2 regions of the Aminobacter sp. GW821-FHT11F06 genome follow, and region 1 is predicted to be linked to the other one. Evidence: predicted binding sites of a transcription regulator. Region 1 holds the regulator's gene; the other holds the start of a gene.
What was found. Region 1 encodes PhoB, which activates phosphate uptake and scavenging genes when phosphate is short. Its sites were predicted from a motif close to TGTCATNNANCTGTCAT; they were not measured.
Positions count from the first base shown of each region.

Region 1 (8,742 bases):
AGACGACGGTGACGCTGCCGATCAACTTCGACGAAAAGATCATCGACCCTGCCAACAAGCGGGCGACCGATCCGAACGTCCTGATCATGGCGAACTATCCCAAACTCGCCGAGGCGGCGCTGATCGAAAAGCTCGGTATCGACCCGAACGACAAGGCCGAGGTGCGCAAGCTCAAGGGCTTCTTGTCCGACAGCTCGCGTGTCCAGCTCAGGGCCATCGTTGCAGCCGACCCGGCCGTCATCGGCACCACACGCAATGTCGACATCCTTGCCGCCGCCAATCTCGACTCGGCCTTCAAGGGCCAGATCGACCTCGACGTGCCGGAAAGCCGCCGCAAGGTGTCGGACCAGCAGGTCGCGTGGATGAACAAGCTCAAGGCCGAAGGCGTGATGGCCGAGCACTTCAACACCGGGCTGTTCAGCTATGGCGCGTCGAGCCGGCCGGAAACGTCAGGCGTCGGCGTCGCCCTCATCGGCTCGGTCTATATGATGGTGATCGTGCTGCTGCTGGCGCTGCCGATCGGCGTTGCCGCCTCGATCTATCTCGAGGAGTTCGCCAAGAAGAGCCGCTTCACCGACCTCATCGAGGTCAACATCAACAACCTCGCCGCCGTGCCGTCGATCGTCTTTGGTCTGCTGGGTCTTGCGGTGTTCATCAATTTCCTCGGCCTGCCGCGATCGGCATCCTTCGTCGGCGGTCTGGTGCTGACGCTGATGACGCTGCCGACGATCATCATCGCGACGCGCGCGGCACTTGCCGCCGTGCCGCCGTCGATCCGCTCGGCCGCCCTCGGCCTTGGGGCATCCAAGATGCAGATGGTGTTCCAGCACATCCTGCCGCTGGCCGCCCCCGGCATCCTGACCGGCACGATCATCGGGCTGGCGCGTGCGCTCGGCGAGACGGCGCCGCTTCTGCTGATTGGCATGGTCGCCTTCGTTGCCGATTATCCCAAGACGCCTTTCGATCCGGCGACGGCTTTGCCGGTGCAGATCTACATGTGGGCGAACGAGGCCGAACGCGCCTTTGTCGAGCGCATGTCGGGCGCCATCATCATCCTTTTGATCTTCCTCATGGCCATGAACATCGTCGCCATCGTCCTGCGCCGCCGCTTCGAGCGCCGCTGGTAGGGCATGGACAAGGAGTATCCTGCTATGAACATCATGACCGAGAAAAAACTCGAAGACGCGGTGAATGCCGAGATGAACAGACCCAATGAAATCATCAAGATGCGCGGCGACCAGGTCACCGTGCACTATGGCGACAAGCAGGCGTTGTTCGGGGTCAATCTCGACGTCCGCCAGAACCAGGTGACGGCGCTGATCGGCCCTTCGGGCTGCGGCAAGTCGACCTTCCTGCGCTGCCTCAACCGCATGAACGACACCATCGACACAGCCCGTGTCGGCGGCAAGATCACGCTCGACAACGAAGACATCTACGATCCCAAGATCGACGTCGTCGAACTGCGCGCGCGTGTCGGCATGGTGTTCCAGAAGCCGAATCCGTTCCCCAAGTCGATCTACGAAAACGTCGCTTACGGCCCGCGCATCCATGGCCTTGCCAAGAACAAGGCCGAGCTCGACGTGATCGTCGAAAAAAGCCTGCAGAAGGCGGCCTTGTGGAACGAAGCCAAGGACCGTCTCAACGAGCCGGGCACCGGCCTGTCGGGCGGCCAGCAGCAGCGCCTGTGCATCGCCCGCGCCATTGCGGTCGCACCTGAAGTGATCCTGATGGACGAGCCGTGCTCGGCGCTCGATCCGATCGCCACCGCCAAGGTCGAGGAGCTGATCGACGAGTTGCGCGAGAACTACACGATCGTGATCGTGACCCACTCGATGCAGCAGGCGGCACGTGTGTCGCAGCGCACGGCGATGTTCCACCTCGGCTATCTCGTCGAGGAAGGCGCTACCGACAAGATGTTCACCAATCCCGACGACAAGCGGACGCAGGACTACATCACCGGCCGCTTCGGCTGAGTGGACGTTTTCGCCGCCGTATACGAGACGAGGAATAAATCATGGGCGAACATACAGTCCGGTCCTTCGACGAAGAACTCCAGCATGTCGACCAGCTCATCCGTGACATGGGCGATCTCGGCGGCTCGATGGTTGCCGGTGCCATCCGCGCACTGTTGTCGTCCGACCAGGCGCTGGCGCAAAGCGTTGTCGCCGACGACACGATCATGGACGCCAAGCAGCGCGAACTCGACAACAGCGCGATTACGCTGATCGCCAAGCGCCAGCCGATGGCCCAGGATCTGCGCGCCGTGGTCGGCGCCATCCGCATGGCGGGCGATCTCGAACGCATCGGCGATCTTGCCAAGAACATCGCCAAGCGTGTCGGCGCCGTCGGCCAGTCGCCGACGCCACGCAATCTTTCGCATTCGATCGATGCCATGGCACAGCTGGTGCTCGACCAGGTGCGGGGCGTCGTCGATCTTTATGTCGCGCGCCAGGCCGAGGGCCTGAAGAACCTGCGCGCCGACGACCAGAAGATCGACATCCAGTACAACGCCGTGTTCCGCGAGCTTTTGACCTACATGATGGAAGATCCGCGCAACATCACTGCCTGCACGCATCTGCTGTTCTGCGCCAAGAACCTGGAGCGCATTGGAGACCATGTCACCAATATCGCCGAGAACGCCTATTTCGTGGTCACCGGCACGCAGCTGCCGCTCCACCGGCCGAAGGTTGAAGAAACCACGTCGCCGGTTTCGGCCACCTGAACTCCAACATGAAGGACAGCCGATGATCGCCCCCAAGATCATGGTCGTCGAGGACGAAGAGCCGCTGGGCGTGCTGCTTCGCTACAACCTCGAGTCCGAAGGCTATCAGGTCGAAGTCGTCACGCGTGGCGACGAGGCCGAAATACGGCTCCAGGAAAACGTGCCGGACCTTCTGGTGCTCGACTGGATGGTGCCGGCCCTCTCCGGCATCGAACTATGCCGCAGGCTGAGGATGCGGCCCGACACCGAACGCCTGCCGATCATCATGCTGACGGCGCGTGGCGAAGAGAGCGACCGCGTGCGTGGGCTTTCGACCGGTGCCGACGACTATCTGGTCAAGCCGTTCTCGACGCCGGAGTTCATGGCGCGGGTCAAGGCTTTGCTGCGCCGGGCCAAGCCCGAAGTGCTGTCGTCGATCCTCAAGGTCGGCGACATCATGCTCGACCGCGAGTCGCACCGCGTCTACCGCAAGAAGAGCGAGATCAAGCTCGGGCCGACCGAATTTAGGCTGCTTGAGTTCATGATGCGGCATCCCGGCCGGGTGTTTTCGCGCAGCCAGTTGCTCGACAATGTCTGGGGCGAGACGATCTACATCGACGAACGCACAGTGGACGTGCATGTCGGGCGCCTGCGCAAGGCGGTCAACACCGGCCGCATGCCCGACGTGATCCGCACCATCCGCGGCGCCGGCTACGCCATCCGCGAGGATTAGGCGACATCCGCCCCGGCACTGCGCGGGGTCGTGCCGGCGGCGAAGATCTCCTGATCGACGTAAAGCAGCGCGCGCATCATGCAGCCCAGGCGGATGAGCGGGATTTCGTTCGGCTCGGTGTCGAAGGAAATCGCCTTCGAATGCAGCCCGCCCGCCGTCTTGGCGATGGCGGCGCGAACGTGTGGCTCCATCAGGTCGAAGGCGGCAGCGCCGACACCGACGAAGGCGAGCGGTGCCGGGTCGATCAGCGCGAACATCGAGCCCAGGCCGAAGCCGATGGCTTCGCCGGCCTTGCGGAACGCTTCGCGCTCGGGACCGTCATGGTCGCGGGCGGCGTCGGCGAGGGCGGTGATGTCCTCGTCGGAGAGATCGGCGAGCGGCTCGGCATTTTCATCGCCCAAACGGGCATTGCGCCAGATCGCATAGTTGCCGGCATAGGCCTCGACACAGCCGCGCCGGCCGCAGCGGCAGAGCGCGCCGTCGGGGCGGTGGATCATGTGGCCGAACTCGCCGCCGGATGAATGCGTGCCGGTGAACAATTCACCCTTCAGCACCAGTCCCATGCCAATGCCATGGGAAAGCAGGATGGCGATGAAGTCGTCGCGGTAGCGGACCGGGTCGCGCCAGCGCAAGGCCTCGGCGATCATGTTGCAGTCGTTTTCGACCGTCACCGGCACGCCGAACTCCTGTTCGAGCCGGTCGGCGAAGGGAATGTCGTCATGCGGGGTGATCGGCGACCATAGCAGCTTGCGCGAGCCGGAATCGGTGATGCCCTGGACGGCGAGCGCGATGCGCAGCACCGGGCCGTAGGTTGTTTCGATGCGATCCATCAGGCCCCGGATCATGGTGACGCATTCGTCGATCAATGCGTGCGCCGGCATCCGCTGGGTGACGAGACGGCGGCTGTCTTCGACGATGGTGTTGCCGGCATAATCGATGATGGCAGCCGACAGGCTGTTGAGGGACAGCACGACGGCGACGATCGACGCAGCCTTGGGGTCGACGGCGAGGGCGACCTGCGGCCGGCCGCGCTTCATTGCGGTCTGTTCATTGCCCTTGGCTTCGGCAAGGATGCCCTCGGCGATGAGATCGGAGGAAATCGTCGATATGGTGGAGTGGCTGAGGCCCGTTGTGGCGGCAATTTCGGTGCGCGAAGGCTGGCTGGCGCGACGAACTGCCGATATGACCATGGCGCGGTTGCGCCGCCTCAGATCGTCGTGACGTATGCCGACCGACATGTGCTTGTCTTCCTCCCGGCGAAGCGCTGCCTTCTTAAGCGGCAGTCCCTTACGCGCCTAGCCATTTTGGCAGAGCCGACACCAAAAGTCTTTATTTATTTCGAGCTCCGAAAAAATTAGGAAGGCCTTGCGAAACCATGTTGACAGCGGCTGGCCGTTGAGTCACTATTTTTTCGAGGCTCGAAAAAAAGAGCTTCTCCATGGGCTATCGCGAAGTAGGCGCGCCCGTTGGGCGCAGGGAGGAAATAATGAAAAAGTTTACCACCGCCATCCTGGCGGGTGTTGCCATGACGCTGTCGCTTTCGGCAGTGGCTTCGGCAAAGGATAAGGTCATCGGCGTGTCGTGGTCGAACTTCCAGGAAGAACGCTGGAAGACCGACGAAGCCGCCATGAAGGCCGCTATCGAGGCTGCTGGCGACAAGTACATCTCGGCTGACGCGCAGTCGTCGCCTGCCAAGCAGCTGACCGACGTCGAAAGCCTGATCTCGCAGGGCGCCAACGCCTTGATCATCCTGGCGCAGGACGCATCGGCCATCGGCCCGGCCGTCGACAAGGCTGTCGCCGAGGGCATTCCGGTCGTCGGCTATGACCGCCTGATCGAAAACAAGGACGCCTTCTACCTGACCTTCGACAACAAGGAAGTTGGCCGCATGCAGGCCAAGGGCGTGTTGGCCGCGAAGCCTGAGGGCAACTACGTCTTCATCAAGGGCAGCGGTGCCGATCCGAACGCCGATTTCCTGTTTGCCGGCCAGATGGAGGTGCTCAAGGCAGCCATCGACGGCGGCAAGATCAAGAATGTCGGCGAAGCCTACACCGACGGTTGGCTGCCCGCCAACGCGCAGAAGAACATGGAGCAGTTCCTGACCGCCAACGACAACAAGGTCGACGCGGTGGTGGCATCGAACGACGGCACCGCCGGTGGCGCGATCGCGGCACTCCAGGCGCAGGGCCTTGCCGGCTCGGTGCCGGTTTCGGGCCAGGACGGCGACCATGCCGCGCTGAACCGCATCGCGCTCGGCACCCAGACCGTCTCGGTGTGGAAGGACGCGCGCGAACTCGGCAAGAACGCGGCTGAAATCGCCTCGCAGCTCGCCGACGGCAAGAAGATGGAAGAGATCGCCAACGTCACCAAGTTCAAGACGCCGGGCGGCCTGGAGCTGAACTCGGTCTTCCTGACCCCGGTTCCGATCACCAAGGACAACCTCAACCTCGTCATCGACGCCGGCTGGGTTGGCAAGGACGTGGTCTGCCAGGGCGTCGCTGCCGGTTCGGTCGCTGCCTGCAACTAAGACCGGATCGATCCGATCGCAGAACGCCGCGGCTCGTCCGCGGCGTTTTTCAAAAGCGCCCGCTTCATGACCAGGCGGATTGCCCCTATCATGCGCATACCGGCTGCCGCGGAGACGGCCACCCGGTTGGGAGGTAACAATGGCAGAAACGACTTCCAACGCGCCGGCCGACCGAGCGCGAACGACCGAGCTCAGTCTCGGCGGACGCTTCCTCCGTGATACGGAGATCGACACACGCATGCTTGGCATGGTCGGCGCACTGCTGCTGATCTGGGTCGGACTGCAGGTGATTTCGAGCCTGCGCCTCGGCGTCAATCCGTTCGATTTCGACAGTCGCACCTTCCTGACCTTCCGCAACCTTTGGAACCTGTCGGTGCAGGCTTCCGCCGTGGCCATCATGGCCACCGGCATGGTTCTGGTCATCGTCATGCGCAACATCGATCTCTCGGTCGGCTCGGCCGAAGGCCTGATCGGCATGGTGATGGGCTTCGCCCAGGTGCATTTCCTGGTCAAGGCGGTCGGACTCGAACTCGGCAATCCATGGATCTGGGCGCTGGCGCTCGTCATCGGCATCGCGCTCGGCCTGGTGATCGGCGCGCTGCAAGGCTTCATCATTGCCTATATGGAGGTCCCTGCCTTCATCGTGACTTTGGGCGGACTGCTGATCTGGCGCGGCGCGGCCTGGTGGGTCACATCAGGCCAGACGATCGCGCCGCTCGACGCGAACTTCCAGCTCATGGGCGGTGGTCCGCAGGGATCCATCGGGGCGACGTGGAGCTGGATCGTCGGTCTTGTCGCGTGCCTTGCGGTTGTCCTCATGCTGCTGAATGGCCGCCGGCAACGCAAGCGCTTCAAGTTCCCGCTGCGGCCGCTCTGGGCCGAGGCATTTCTCGGCATCATCACCTGCGGTGTGATCCTTGGCGCGGTGTGGATTGCCAATTCTTATCCCTGGCCGATCGGCATCGTGCGTAAATACGCTGAGACCAATGGCATCACCGTTCCCGAAGGCGGGCTGTTCATCGCCCATGGCATTGCCATTCCCGTCCTCATCGCGGTGGCCGTGGGCATCATCATGACCTTCGTCACCAACCGCACCCGTTTCGGCCGCTATGTCTTCGCCATCGGCGGCAATCCCGAGGCAGCCAATCTCGCAGGCATCAACACGCGCTGGATCACCATGAAGGTATTCATGATCGTGGGCGCCCTGGCCGCGATCAGCGCCGCTATCTCCTCTGCCCGCCTGAACTCAGCCACCAATTCGCTCGGCACGCTCGACGAGCTGCTCGTCATCGCAGCAGCTGTCATTGGCGGCACGTCGCTGGCCGGCGGTTCCGGCACGGTGGCAGGTGCGATGCTCGGCGCGCTTTTGATGCAGTCGCTGCAGTCGGGCATGGTGCTGCTCGGCCTCGACACGCCACTGCAGAACATCGTCGTTGGCATGGTGCTGGTCGTGGCCGTCTGGCTCGACACGCTCTACCGCAAGCGCGTCTAACGAAATCGGGAGCCAAGATCATGGAACAGACCCGTATCCCGCTCGTCGACCTGAAGAACATCTCGATTGCCTTCGGCGGCATCCGCGCCGTCGACGATGCTTCGGTCGATCTCTATCCCGGCGAAGTCATGGCCCTGCTGGGCCACAATGGTGCTGGCAAGTCGACGCTGATCAAGATCCTGTCGGGCGCCTACAAGCGCGACAGCGGCACCATCTTCGTCAATGGCAGCGAGGCCCAGATCGCCAATCCGCGCGACGCCAAGAAATATGGCATCGAGACGATCTACCAGACGCTGGCGCTGGCCGATAACGTCGATGCCGCCGCGAACCTTTTCCTCGGCCGTGAAATCATGACCGCCTATGGCACGTTGGACGACGTCGCCATGGAAGCCGAGGCGCGCAAGGTGATGGGCCGGCTCAATCCGCGCTTCCAGCGCTTCAAGGAGCCGGTGAGCAAGCTGTCGGGTGGCCAAAGGCAGTCGGTGGCGATCGCGCGCGCCATCCTGTTCAACGCCCGCATCCTGATCATGGACGAGCCGACAGCGGCACTTGGGCCGCAAGAGACTGCGCAGGTCGGTGAACTGGTCAAGCAGCTCAAGGCCGATGGCATCGGCATCTTCCTGATCAGCCATGACATCCATGACGTCTTCGATCTCGCCGACCGCGTCTGCGTGATGAAGAACGGCCAGGTGGTGGGCACGGCGCGCACCCAGGACGTGACCAAGGACGAGGTGCTCGGCATGATCATTCTTGGCAAATGCCCGCCCGGAGCCATCCCAGGACCTGGAGCGATGCAGATCGCCGCCTGAAGGGCGTATGTATCGATCTGGCCAAGCCGGCTGGTGAACCATTGAACCATGATCGCGAAAAGCTGTTCCCACTTTTCGCGATCATGCTTTAATGAACGAGCGGAGATGCGGGCCAGCCAGAATTGAGAAAATACTTCCCCAGTCTGATTTTTGTTGCCGTCACGCTGGTCAGCCTGACGATGGCGGCGCTCGTCTATCTGGCGACGGTCGAGGCAGCCCGCATCAAATTCCAGTCGGTGGCCGATGATGCGCTCAACCGCATCGAGGGCAGGGTGGAGTTCGATCTCGCCCTGCTGCACGCGACGCAGGCAATGTTTGCGGCCCAGAAGGGCGACATCTCGCGTGACCAGTTTCGCGCCTTCTTCGATTCGCTCGATGTCGCCAAGAACTTTGCCGGTTTGCGCGGCATCGGTTTCCTGCGATTCATCGAAACCGGCCAGGAAGACGTAATCACGCGTGAGTTGAAGGGCGGCTACGGCA
Region 1 is NZ_JBXARL010000006.1:104,118-112,859, reverse strand. Features, by position in the region: gene pstA (phosphate ABC transporter permease PstA) at 1-1,127, shown strand, start outside; gene pstB (phosphate ABC transporter ATP-binding protein PstB) at 1,152-1,973, shown strand; gene phoU (phosphate signaling complex protein PhoU) at 2,015-2,722, shown strand; gene phoB (phosphate regulon transcriptional regulator PhoB) at 2,745-3,434, shown strand; gene AC1RTB_RS15925 (ROK family protein) at 3,431-4,672, opposite strand; gene xylF (D-xylose ABC transporter substrate-binding protein) at 4,921-5,961, shown strand; gene AC1RTB_RS15915 (sugar ABC transporter permease) at 6,101-7,453, shown strand; gene AC1RTB_RS15910 (ATP-binding cassette domain-containing protein) at 7,474-8,262, shown strand; gene AC1RTB_RS15905 (CHASE domain-containing protein) at 8,385-8,742, shown strand, end outside.

Region 2 (8,742 bases), on a different contig from region 1:
AGGCACTACCTCTACCAAGGCAGCCACTGCGCCCGCCAAGGCACGCGGCCGCGCCAAGAAGGCCTGATTTCTGGAATTTCAACAACGCGCTTCGGGACATCCCGGAGCGCGTTTTTTATTGTGCGGCGACGACATCCGCCGAATAGCGCATTTCACGCATGGGGCGTACGCGCTGGGTCGTCCGGTCATAGAGCGGATGGGCCTTGTAGGCGGCCAGCGCTGCCTGGTCGGTAAACTCGGCGTAGACGACGATGTCGATCTCGTCCGAATACGGATCGACCTTCGTATTGACTGTCACTTCGAAGACCGTGGAATGCGGAATGCCGCCAAGCGCCGACAATTCCTCACGAATCATCTCGACGTCCTGTTTCTGGCGCGCACTGAAGAACACGATGTGCCGGATCAAGCCGCGACTCCTTTTGCTGCTTTCGCTGGCGCCTTTTGGGTCGGCTTTTGATCCGCGTCAATCTGCCAAAAAGCAGCGGCGCGATTCGCGCATCAGCACTTTCAGCCGGTAATCATCCGCACGATGCGGTGCGTTTCCCGGACCGTCGTGCCGATGGCGTTGCCATGGTTGTAGAGAACGTCCCAGATGAGGAACAAGGTTCCGCACATTATCACGACCACATAGCGCAACGCCTGCCCTCCCCAACTGGCTGCGGAAGCCTGAAACTCCGCGGCTCGCCTCAGTCTTGCTGACGTAAATTAGTATCCCGCAATATTTAACAATCTCGCATTTCGCTTTCGCAGCGCATCTCGCCCCGGCTGGAAGTTTCGTCTGGCATATCAGCGTTTGACAGATGTCACTTGAAGTTAGTGATTTTGGCGGTGAAGATCACAATTGGAATTCACCGCAGCACGCGGAAGTCTTGGCAGCCCCAGGCCAAGTCCTTCGCAAACTGACCGGAGATGCAGCGGCGGCGCATCTTCAGCCAGGCGCGGCAGCGGTGCAAAAGCTAGGAGCAACGGGCCCGACACGCCGTACCGGGCAAGAACTTGGGACGTCGACATGGCCCAGCGGAATTTGGACGGTTCTACGAATCATGGCGTGACGAGGCTTCACGAGGGCAACGTCGCGGAATTTGCCAGGGGCTTGCCGGCGCGCGTGCGCATGGCGCTGTCGGCAGCACTTCATCTGCCGCGCGGTTCGCTCAAGGTGAAGATGCCCGACGGACGCAGCATTCTTGTCGGTGGCAAGGCGCCGGGACCGGATGCGGAGATCGTGCTGCACAATTGGAAGCTGCCCTCGCGCGCCTTCAGCGGCGGCACCATCGGGGTTGCTGAATCCTACATCGACGGTGATTGGGAAAGCCCCGACGTCACCAGCTTCCTCGAACTGTTCGTGATCAACACCGAGGCGGGGGAAGGTGTTGCCGGCGGCACCAACTGGCTGCTCACCACCATCCAGCGCATTCGCCACTGGCTCAACGAGAACACCCGCACCGGATCTCAGCGCAACATTTCCGCCCATTACGACCTCGGCAATGCCTTCTACAGCCAATGGCTCGACCCGAGCATGACTTATTCGTCGGGGCTCTACGCAACGGGTGCCAACGACCTGGCGGGCGCCCAGACGGAGAAGTACCGGGCGTTGGCGCGTGACACCGGCATCGGCCCCAACGACCATGTGCTCGAAATTGGCTGCGGCTGGGGCGGTTTCGCCGAGTTTGCGGCACGCGAGATCGGCTGCAAGGTGACGGGGCTGACAATCAGCCGCGAGCAGTTCGATTTCGCCCAAAAGCGCATCTACAATGCAGGGCTTTCCGACAAGGTCGAATTCAAGCTGCAGGATTATCGCGACGAGACCGGCAGCTATGACCGCATCGCCTCGATCGAGATGTTCGAGGCGGTGGGTGAACGATACTGGCCGGCCTTTTTTGCCAAGATGAAACAGTGCCTGCCTTCGGGCGGCACGGCGGGCCTGCAGATCATCACCATCAACGAGGCGGCCTATCCGCTCTACCGCAAGCGCCCCGACTTCATCCAGCGCTACGTCTTTCCCGGCGGCATGTTGCCGACGCCGACACTGCTCAAGTCGCTGGGCGCCGAGCACGGCCTCGACTATCTGCGCGAGCGTGTCTTCCCGCAGGATTATGCCCGTACACTCGCCGAATGGCGCGGCCGTTTCTGGTCGTCATGGGAACGCATCGTGCCGCTCGGCTTCGACGAGCGCTTCAAGAAACTCTGGGAGTTTTACCTCCATTATTGCGAAGCTGGGTTCCGCGCCGAATATATCGACGTGCGCCAGGTGGTCTACAAGGCCTGAACTTCATCCGCCTGCTTCAGTGAGCACGTTTTCTTGCGGTTTCATTCGCAAGACAATTTGGCGACGTATTTCGGTCGTGAAAACGCCCGATCTGTCTTCAGTATAACTTCGTGGGTGAGGCCTCGGAGCGATCAAGACATGCGCAAGCGCAGCATTTTCCTCCTCTCTACTCTGGCGGCCGCCGGAGCGATCTATCTCAACAACACGTCGCTGCTTTCCAACCGGCCTGCCGGCGAGCCGGTACTGCGCGCGCACCGCGGGCTTGCACAGGAGTATGACCGGAACGGACTGACCGGCGACACATGTACAGCCGAGCGGATGCTGCCACCTAGGCACGACTATCTGGAAAACACCGTCCGCTCCATGGAAGCAGCCTTTGTCATGGGTGCAGACGTGCTTGAGCTCGACGTGCACCCCACCACCGACGGCAAGTTCGCCGTCTTCCACGACTGGACAGTGGATTGCCGCACCGAAGGCAGCGGCGAGACGCGCGACCATACGATGACGGAGCTCAAGAATCTTGACGTCGGCCACGGCTATACCGCCGATGGCGGAAAGACATTTCCGTTCCGCGGCAAGGGCGTCGGGCTGATGCCGACGCTCGACGAGGTTCTGACACGCTTTCCCGACAAAAGCTTCCATATCAACGTCAAGAGCAACGACACCAAGGAAGGCGAATCGCTGGCAGCCTTTCTGTCGGCCTTGCCGGCAGAGCGCCTGTCAGCCCTCACTGTCGTTGGCGGCGACAAGCCGGTGCAAGCGGTCAACAAGGCCCTGCCCGCGATGCGAACGCAGTCCAAGCAATCGTTGATGCGCTGCCTGCTGCGATATGAAGGATTGGGCTGGAGCGGCTATGTGCCCGAAGACTGTCGCGGCACCACGTTGTTTGTCCCGCTCAACATCGCACCCTGGCTTTGGGGCTGGCCGAACCGCTTCCTCGACCGGATGGATGCCGTGGGAACCAATGTCTTTCTCCTCGGACCCTACAATGGCGGCGGCTTTTCCGATGGCATCGACGATCCTGCGGTCATCGATGCGCTGCCTGCAGGCTATTCCGGCGGCATATCCACCGACGCGCTCGATCTGGTTGCGCCGGCGATTGAGCGTCGCCTCCACTGACTTGAGCCAAAAGAAAGGGCGGCAGGATCGCTCCAGCCGCCCTCGTGCCTCGTTGAAAGCTCAAAGTGTGATGCGGTATTTCGCAAAACCCTCGGCGCCATCGCCCGCCGGCTCGATCTTGACCGCCTTGACCTCTGCTATGTGATCCTTGGCCTTTGGACCGGTCTCGAAGATCACCGATGCGCCCTCAACCGGGGCAAACGACCAGTTGGCATCGGCGGTCGGGTTGATCGTGCCCTGATCGACAATGTAGCGCACGATCACGTCGCGGTTTGTATCGGGTGCTTCGAACACCAGCTTGGAGGCGTTGATCTCGGGGAAGTTGCCACCGCCACCAGCCCGGTAATTGTTCGTTGCAACGACGAACTTCGCCGCCGGATCGATTGGCTTGCCCTCGAACATCAGGTCGACGATGCGGTTCGAGCTCGCGTTCAGCACGGCGCCCTTGGGGTCGTATTTCGGCGGTTGCGCCAGATCGATCTTGTAGGTCACCCCGTCGATGACGTCGAAATTGTAGGACGGGAAATCGAGATTGATCAGCGCCTGGTCGGCCTTGCCGGGCTCGACCTTGTTGAAGATGCCGGCCGACATCTCCAGCCATTCCTTGACCTGCGCGCCAGTGATCGCCACCGCCTGCACCGTATTGGGGTAGAGATAAAGATCGGCGACGTTCTTGATCGCCACGGCACCCGCCGGAACGTCGGTGTAGTAATCCGGACCGCCGCGCCCACCCGACTTGAAGGGAGCCGCAGCCGAAAGCACAGGCAGATCCTTGTACTCCGTGTCCTTGAGCATGTCCTTGATGTACCAGATCTGCGCCTGGCTCACGATCTGCACCGACGGATCGTCGGCAACGAGCGCGAAATAGGAGTAGAGCGGCGCCGAGGTCTTGCCGACCGGAGTGCGGACATAAGCGAGCGTCGCCTCGTGCTCCTCCTTGGCGGCCGCCTCGACCTCGGGCTTGCTCTCGACAGTCGGCACCACCTTCTTGTCGACGCGCTTGGAGATCGGACGCGCCTCGCTGGTCGAGCTGATGACCTTCCAGGCATTGCCGTCGCGCTCGAGCAGCAGGTCGATCAGGCCGAGATGCGAGCCCCAGAAGCCTCCCATCACGCCCGGCTTGCCGTTGATCGTGCCCTTCGCGTTGTCGACACCGTCGACCTTGTCGAATTTCGGCCCGGGGAAGTCGAGATGGCTGTGGCCGGTGACGATCGCGTCGATGCCATCGACCCCGGCAAGCAGAATGGAGGCGTTTTCAAGGTTTTCCGCAGCTTGCGGCGTGCCCATGCCGGAATGCGAGAGCGCAATGACGATATCGGCGCCCTGTTCCCTGATCTGCGGCACCCAGGCTTGAGCTGCCTTGACGATGTCGCGGGTCATCGCCTTGCCATGCAGGTGCCTGGAATCCCAGGTCATCACCTGCGGCGGCACGAAACCGATCAGACCGATGCGGATCGGATGTTCGGCACCCGAGCCATCCTTCACTTGTCTGTCGAGGATCACGTAAGGCTTGAGAAACAGCTCGTCCTTGGTCGCGTCGGCGGCCAGTCCGCCCTTGGTCAAATTGGAGCAGACGACCGGGAAATTGGCGCCGTTGAGCACCTTGAACATGTAGTCGAGCCCGTAATTGAACTCGTGGTTGCCGAGCGTCGAGCAATCATAGCCCAGCGTGTTCATCGCCTTGATGATCGGGTGGACGTCGCCGTCCTTCATGCCGCGCTGATAGGCCATGTAGTCGCCCATCGGGTTGCCCTGCAGGAAGTCGCCATTGTCGACCAGGATCGAGTTGGTAGCTTCAGTGCGGATGGCGTCGATGATCGAGGCTGTGCGGGCAACACCCATCGTGTCGTTCGGCTTGTCGGCGTAATAATCATAGGGAAAGACGTGCACGTGCAGGTCGGTGGTTTCCATGATGCGCAGATGGGCCTGATTGGCCTGGGCGCGCGCCGAAAACGGGTGCAGCATCACAAGCGCACTCGCCGCGGCCGATCCGGCAAGAAAGGAACGACGAGACATAGGGTGAACCATGTTGGACATTTTCATTCTCCAGGAAATGAACTGACAGTATTTAGCCGGCGTCCCAAAGATCAAATGTCGCGCCAAAATCCGCGCGAGTCCAGCCGACTCGCATGACAGCCGCGCGACAGCCTGTGGGCAAAGAATTGGTCCAGGCGCTTTGCGACCTGTTCGGCCAGCGCGATGTCGCCCGTTGACCACAGGCAGCCAGCATGCAGGACTAGACTTGACGGTGCTCGAAACCTCAAAAAAGGTGCGACATGGGCGATCTCGACGACGAAGAACCCGCGCAATACGCCTCGCCGCCGTGTTTCATGCATGAGCTTGATCCGGAATTCCGCGCGGCACCCGCGCCGGAATGGCCGGAAGTCAGGCGCTGGCGCAAGGCCGAGCGCGCAAGGCTGATCGAAGCCCGCCTCGCCATCCCCGCCGACGCACGCACCGCCATGGCCGGCCTGATCGCGCAAGGGCTCGACCAGGCCATCGGCGATGTGGCGGGCAAGATGGTCAGTCTGTACTGGCCGTTCCGCGGCGAGCCGGACGTGCGGCCATGGCTGGCATCGGTCAACGCGCGAGACGGCAAGTCGGCGCTGCCTATCGCGATCGAACTGGGACGACCACTGATCTTCCGCGCCTACGCACCAGGCGACAAGCTCGAACGAGGCGTGTGGAACATACCAGTCCCGGTCGCCGGCCCCGAAGTGATCCCGGATATCGTCATCGCCCCGCTCGTTGGCTTCGACGCTACCGGCTACAGGCTCGGCTATGGCGGTGGTTTCTTCGACCGAACCCTTGCCGCGCTGCCGAAAAAGGCCCTGGTCATCGGCATAGGCTACGAGATCGCGCGTATTCCGACGATCTTTCCGCAGCCGCACGACATTCCAATGGACAAAATCGTTACCGAGGCAGGCATCATCCGCTGAAGCCGCGCCTTCGGGCAGTCAGAGCAGATCCGGCCGTATCCCCATGACCGTGCGATCGACAATCTCGCGCAGGGCGAATGAGGAGTTGATCTTGGTGACGTGCGGCATCGCCGAGAGCCATTCCTTGTGGATACGCTCGTAGTCGGGCAGGTCGCGCGCGGCGATGCGCAGGATATAGTCGTACTCACCCGACATGAGATGGCAAGACAGGATGTTGGGGCAGCGCTTCACCGCGACCTCGAAATCCGAAAGCGTCTTTTCGAACTGCCCCGACAGCGAGATATGCACGATCACCGTCATCTGGTGACCGAGTGCAGCGTTCGAAAGCCTGGCGTGATAGCCGCTGATGATGCCCGACTTTTCGAGATTGTCGAGGCGACGTGAACAGGCCGATTGCGACAGCCCGATCTTTTCGGCCAGCGCCGCGTTGGGCATCCGCCCATCCTTCTGAAGCGCGTCCAGAATAGCGATATCGATCCTGTCCAACGGCATTCTTCGAATTTCCTTCGACAATACAGAGGATGCACGCAAAAATTATCGATCAACCTGAGGTAGCGCAACCTTTTTCGCAAACATATTCGGAACGATTCGTGATTGACTTCGTCATTAGGGAAGAAGGCCGAAATGGCTGCGGAGGAGCAGGAAAATGCGTGTAGGTTGCCCCAAGGAAATCAAGAATCATGAATACCGCGTCGGGCTGACGCCCGGCTCGGTTCGCGAATATGTCGCCCACGGCCATGACGTGCTTGTCGAGACCGGTGCCGGTGCCGGGATCGGTGCCGATGACAACGCCTATCGCGCGGCGGGCGCCCAGATCGCCAAGACCGCCGAAGAGGTGTTCACCCGCTCCGACATGATCGTCAAGGTCAAGGAGCCGCAGCCCAATGAATGGGCGCAGTTGCGCGAAGGCCAGATCCTCTACACCTACCTGCATCTCGCCCCTGATCCGGAGCAGACCAAGGGGCTGCTTGCCTCGGGTGTGACCGCTGTCGCTTATGAAACCGTGACCGACGAGCGCGGTGGCCTGCCTCTGCTGGCTCCGATGTCGGAAGTGGCCGGCCGGCTGGCAATCCAGGCGGGCGCCACGGCGTTGCAGAAGGCCTATGGCGGCCGTGGCGTGCTGCTTGGCGGCGTGGCGGGCGTGCTGCCGGGCAAGGTCGCGGTCATCGGCGGCGGTGTCGTTGGCCTGCATGCTGCACGGATGGCAGCCGGCCTCGGCGCCGATGTATCCATCATCGACCGCTCGATCCCGCGCCTGCGCCAGCTCGACGACCTTTTCGCCGGACGCGTGCACACACGCTACTCGACGGTTGAGGCACTTGAGGAAGAGTGCTTCTCAGCCGACCTCATCATCGGTGCCGTGCTCATTCCAGGTGCGGCCGCACCCAAGCTGGTCAGCCGCGAAATGCTGTCGGGCATGAAGAAAGGTGCGGTGCTTGTCGATGTCGCCATCGACCAGGGCGGCTGTTTCGAGACCTCGCATGCGACGACCCATGCCGACCCGACCTACGAAGTCGACGGCATCATCCACTATTGCGTCGCCAATATGCCAGGTGCCGTGCCGGTGACTTCGGCCCATGCGCTCAACAACGCCACGCTGCATTACGGTCTGGCGCTGGCCGACCGGGGCCTCAAGGCGCTCGCCGACGAGCCACATCTGCGCAACGGGCTCAACGTGCATCGCGGCCGCATCACCAATCGCGCCGTCGCTGAGGCCCTTGGTTATGAGATGACAGAAGCCAAGTCCGCGCTGGCGGCTTGAGCTTTCTGTATCAAGGAAGGAGCCCGCCTCAGCGATGCGGCGGGCTTCTCCTTAAGTCGTCGGCAGTTCAGCAGATTTCCAGCACCCGTTGACAGAACCCTGAGTGAAGCCGGCTCATCAGTTCCAGCATGAGTGTGACATTTTAGCTGCATCGCAGTTTACCCAGACATGCCAAACAGGCCGCATTGGTAGTGGGGCAGTAATTATGAAATTTGGTAAGACTTTTGCGGCGCTTTTGCTGGGCGCGGCGTCGATGCTTGCGATCTCTTCGGCATCATATGCAGCGGACGCAGTAGCAACGGAAGTGCCGGTCGCTTCCGGTTTCAACTGGAGCGGCATCTATGTAGGCTTCGGCGGTGGCGTCGGTGCAGTCAAGCACGGCCTTGAGATCGCCAATCCCAACGGCCCCGAAAGAATCGGCATGCCGGATCTCGGCGGCGGCGGCTTCTTTGGAGAAGTGACGGCCGGCTACGACTACATGGTATCGGAACGCTTCCTGCTGGGCGCCTTGGTTGATGGTCGTTTTGGCAACATTGGACTTTCGCTAGAATCGTCGGATGGCGCATTGGACGCCTCGCTCGACAACAATTACGGTTTTGATGTCGCTGCACGCGCTGGCTATTTGCTGACCTCCAATACGCTGGGCTACGTGCTCG
Region 2 is NZ_JBXARL010000013.1:70,205-78,946, reverse strand. Features, by position in the region: gene AC1RTB_RS24560 (Ros/MucR family transcriptional regulator) at 1-67, shown strand, start outside; gene AC1RTB_RS24555 (Dabb family protein) at 116-406, opposite strand; gene AC1RTB_RS24550 (hypothetical protein) at 508-636, opposite strand; gene AC1RTB_RS24545 (class I SAM-dependent methyltransferase) at 1,010-2,266, shown strand; gene AC1RTB_RS24540 (glycerophosphodiester phosphodiesterase family protein) at 2,405-3,385, shown strand; gene AC1RTB_RS24535 (bifunctional 2',3'-cyclic-nucleotide 2'-phosphodiesterase/3'-nucleotidase) at 3,446-5,422, opposite strand; gene AC1RTB_RS24530 (5-formyltetrahydrofolate cyclo-ligase) at 5,662-6,324, shown strand; gene AC1RTB_RS24525 (Lrp/AsnC family transcriptional regulator) at 6,343-6,816, opposite strand; gene ald (alanine dehydrogenase) at 6,971-8,086, shown strand; gene AC1RTB_RS24515 (outer membrane protein) at 8,190-8,742, shown strand, end outside.
Region 2: the regulator PhoB is predicted to act here: its motif matches at 2,316-2,332, upstream of AC1RTB_RS24540 (glycerophosphodiester phosphodiesterase family protein).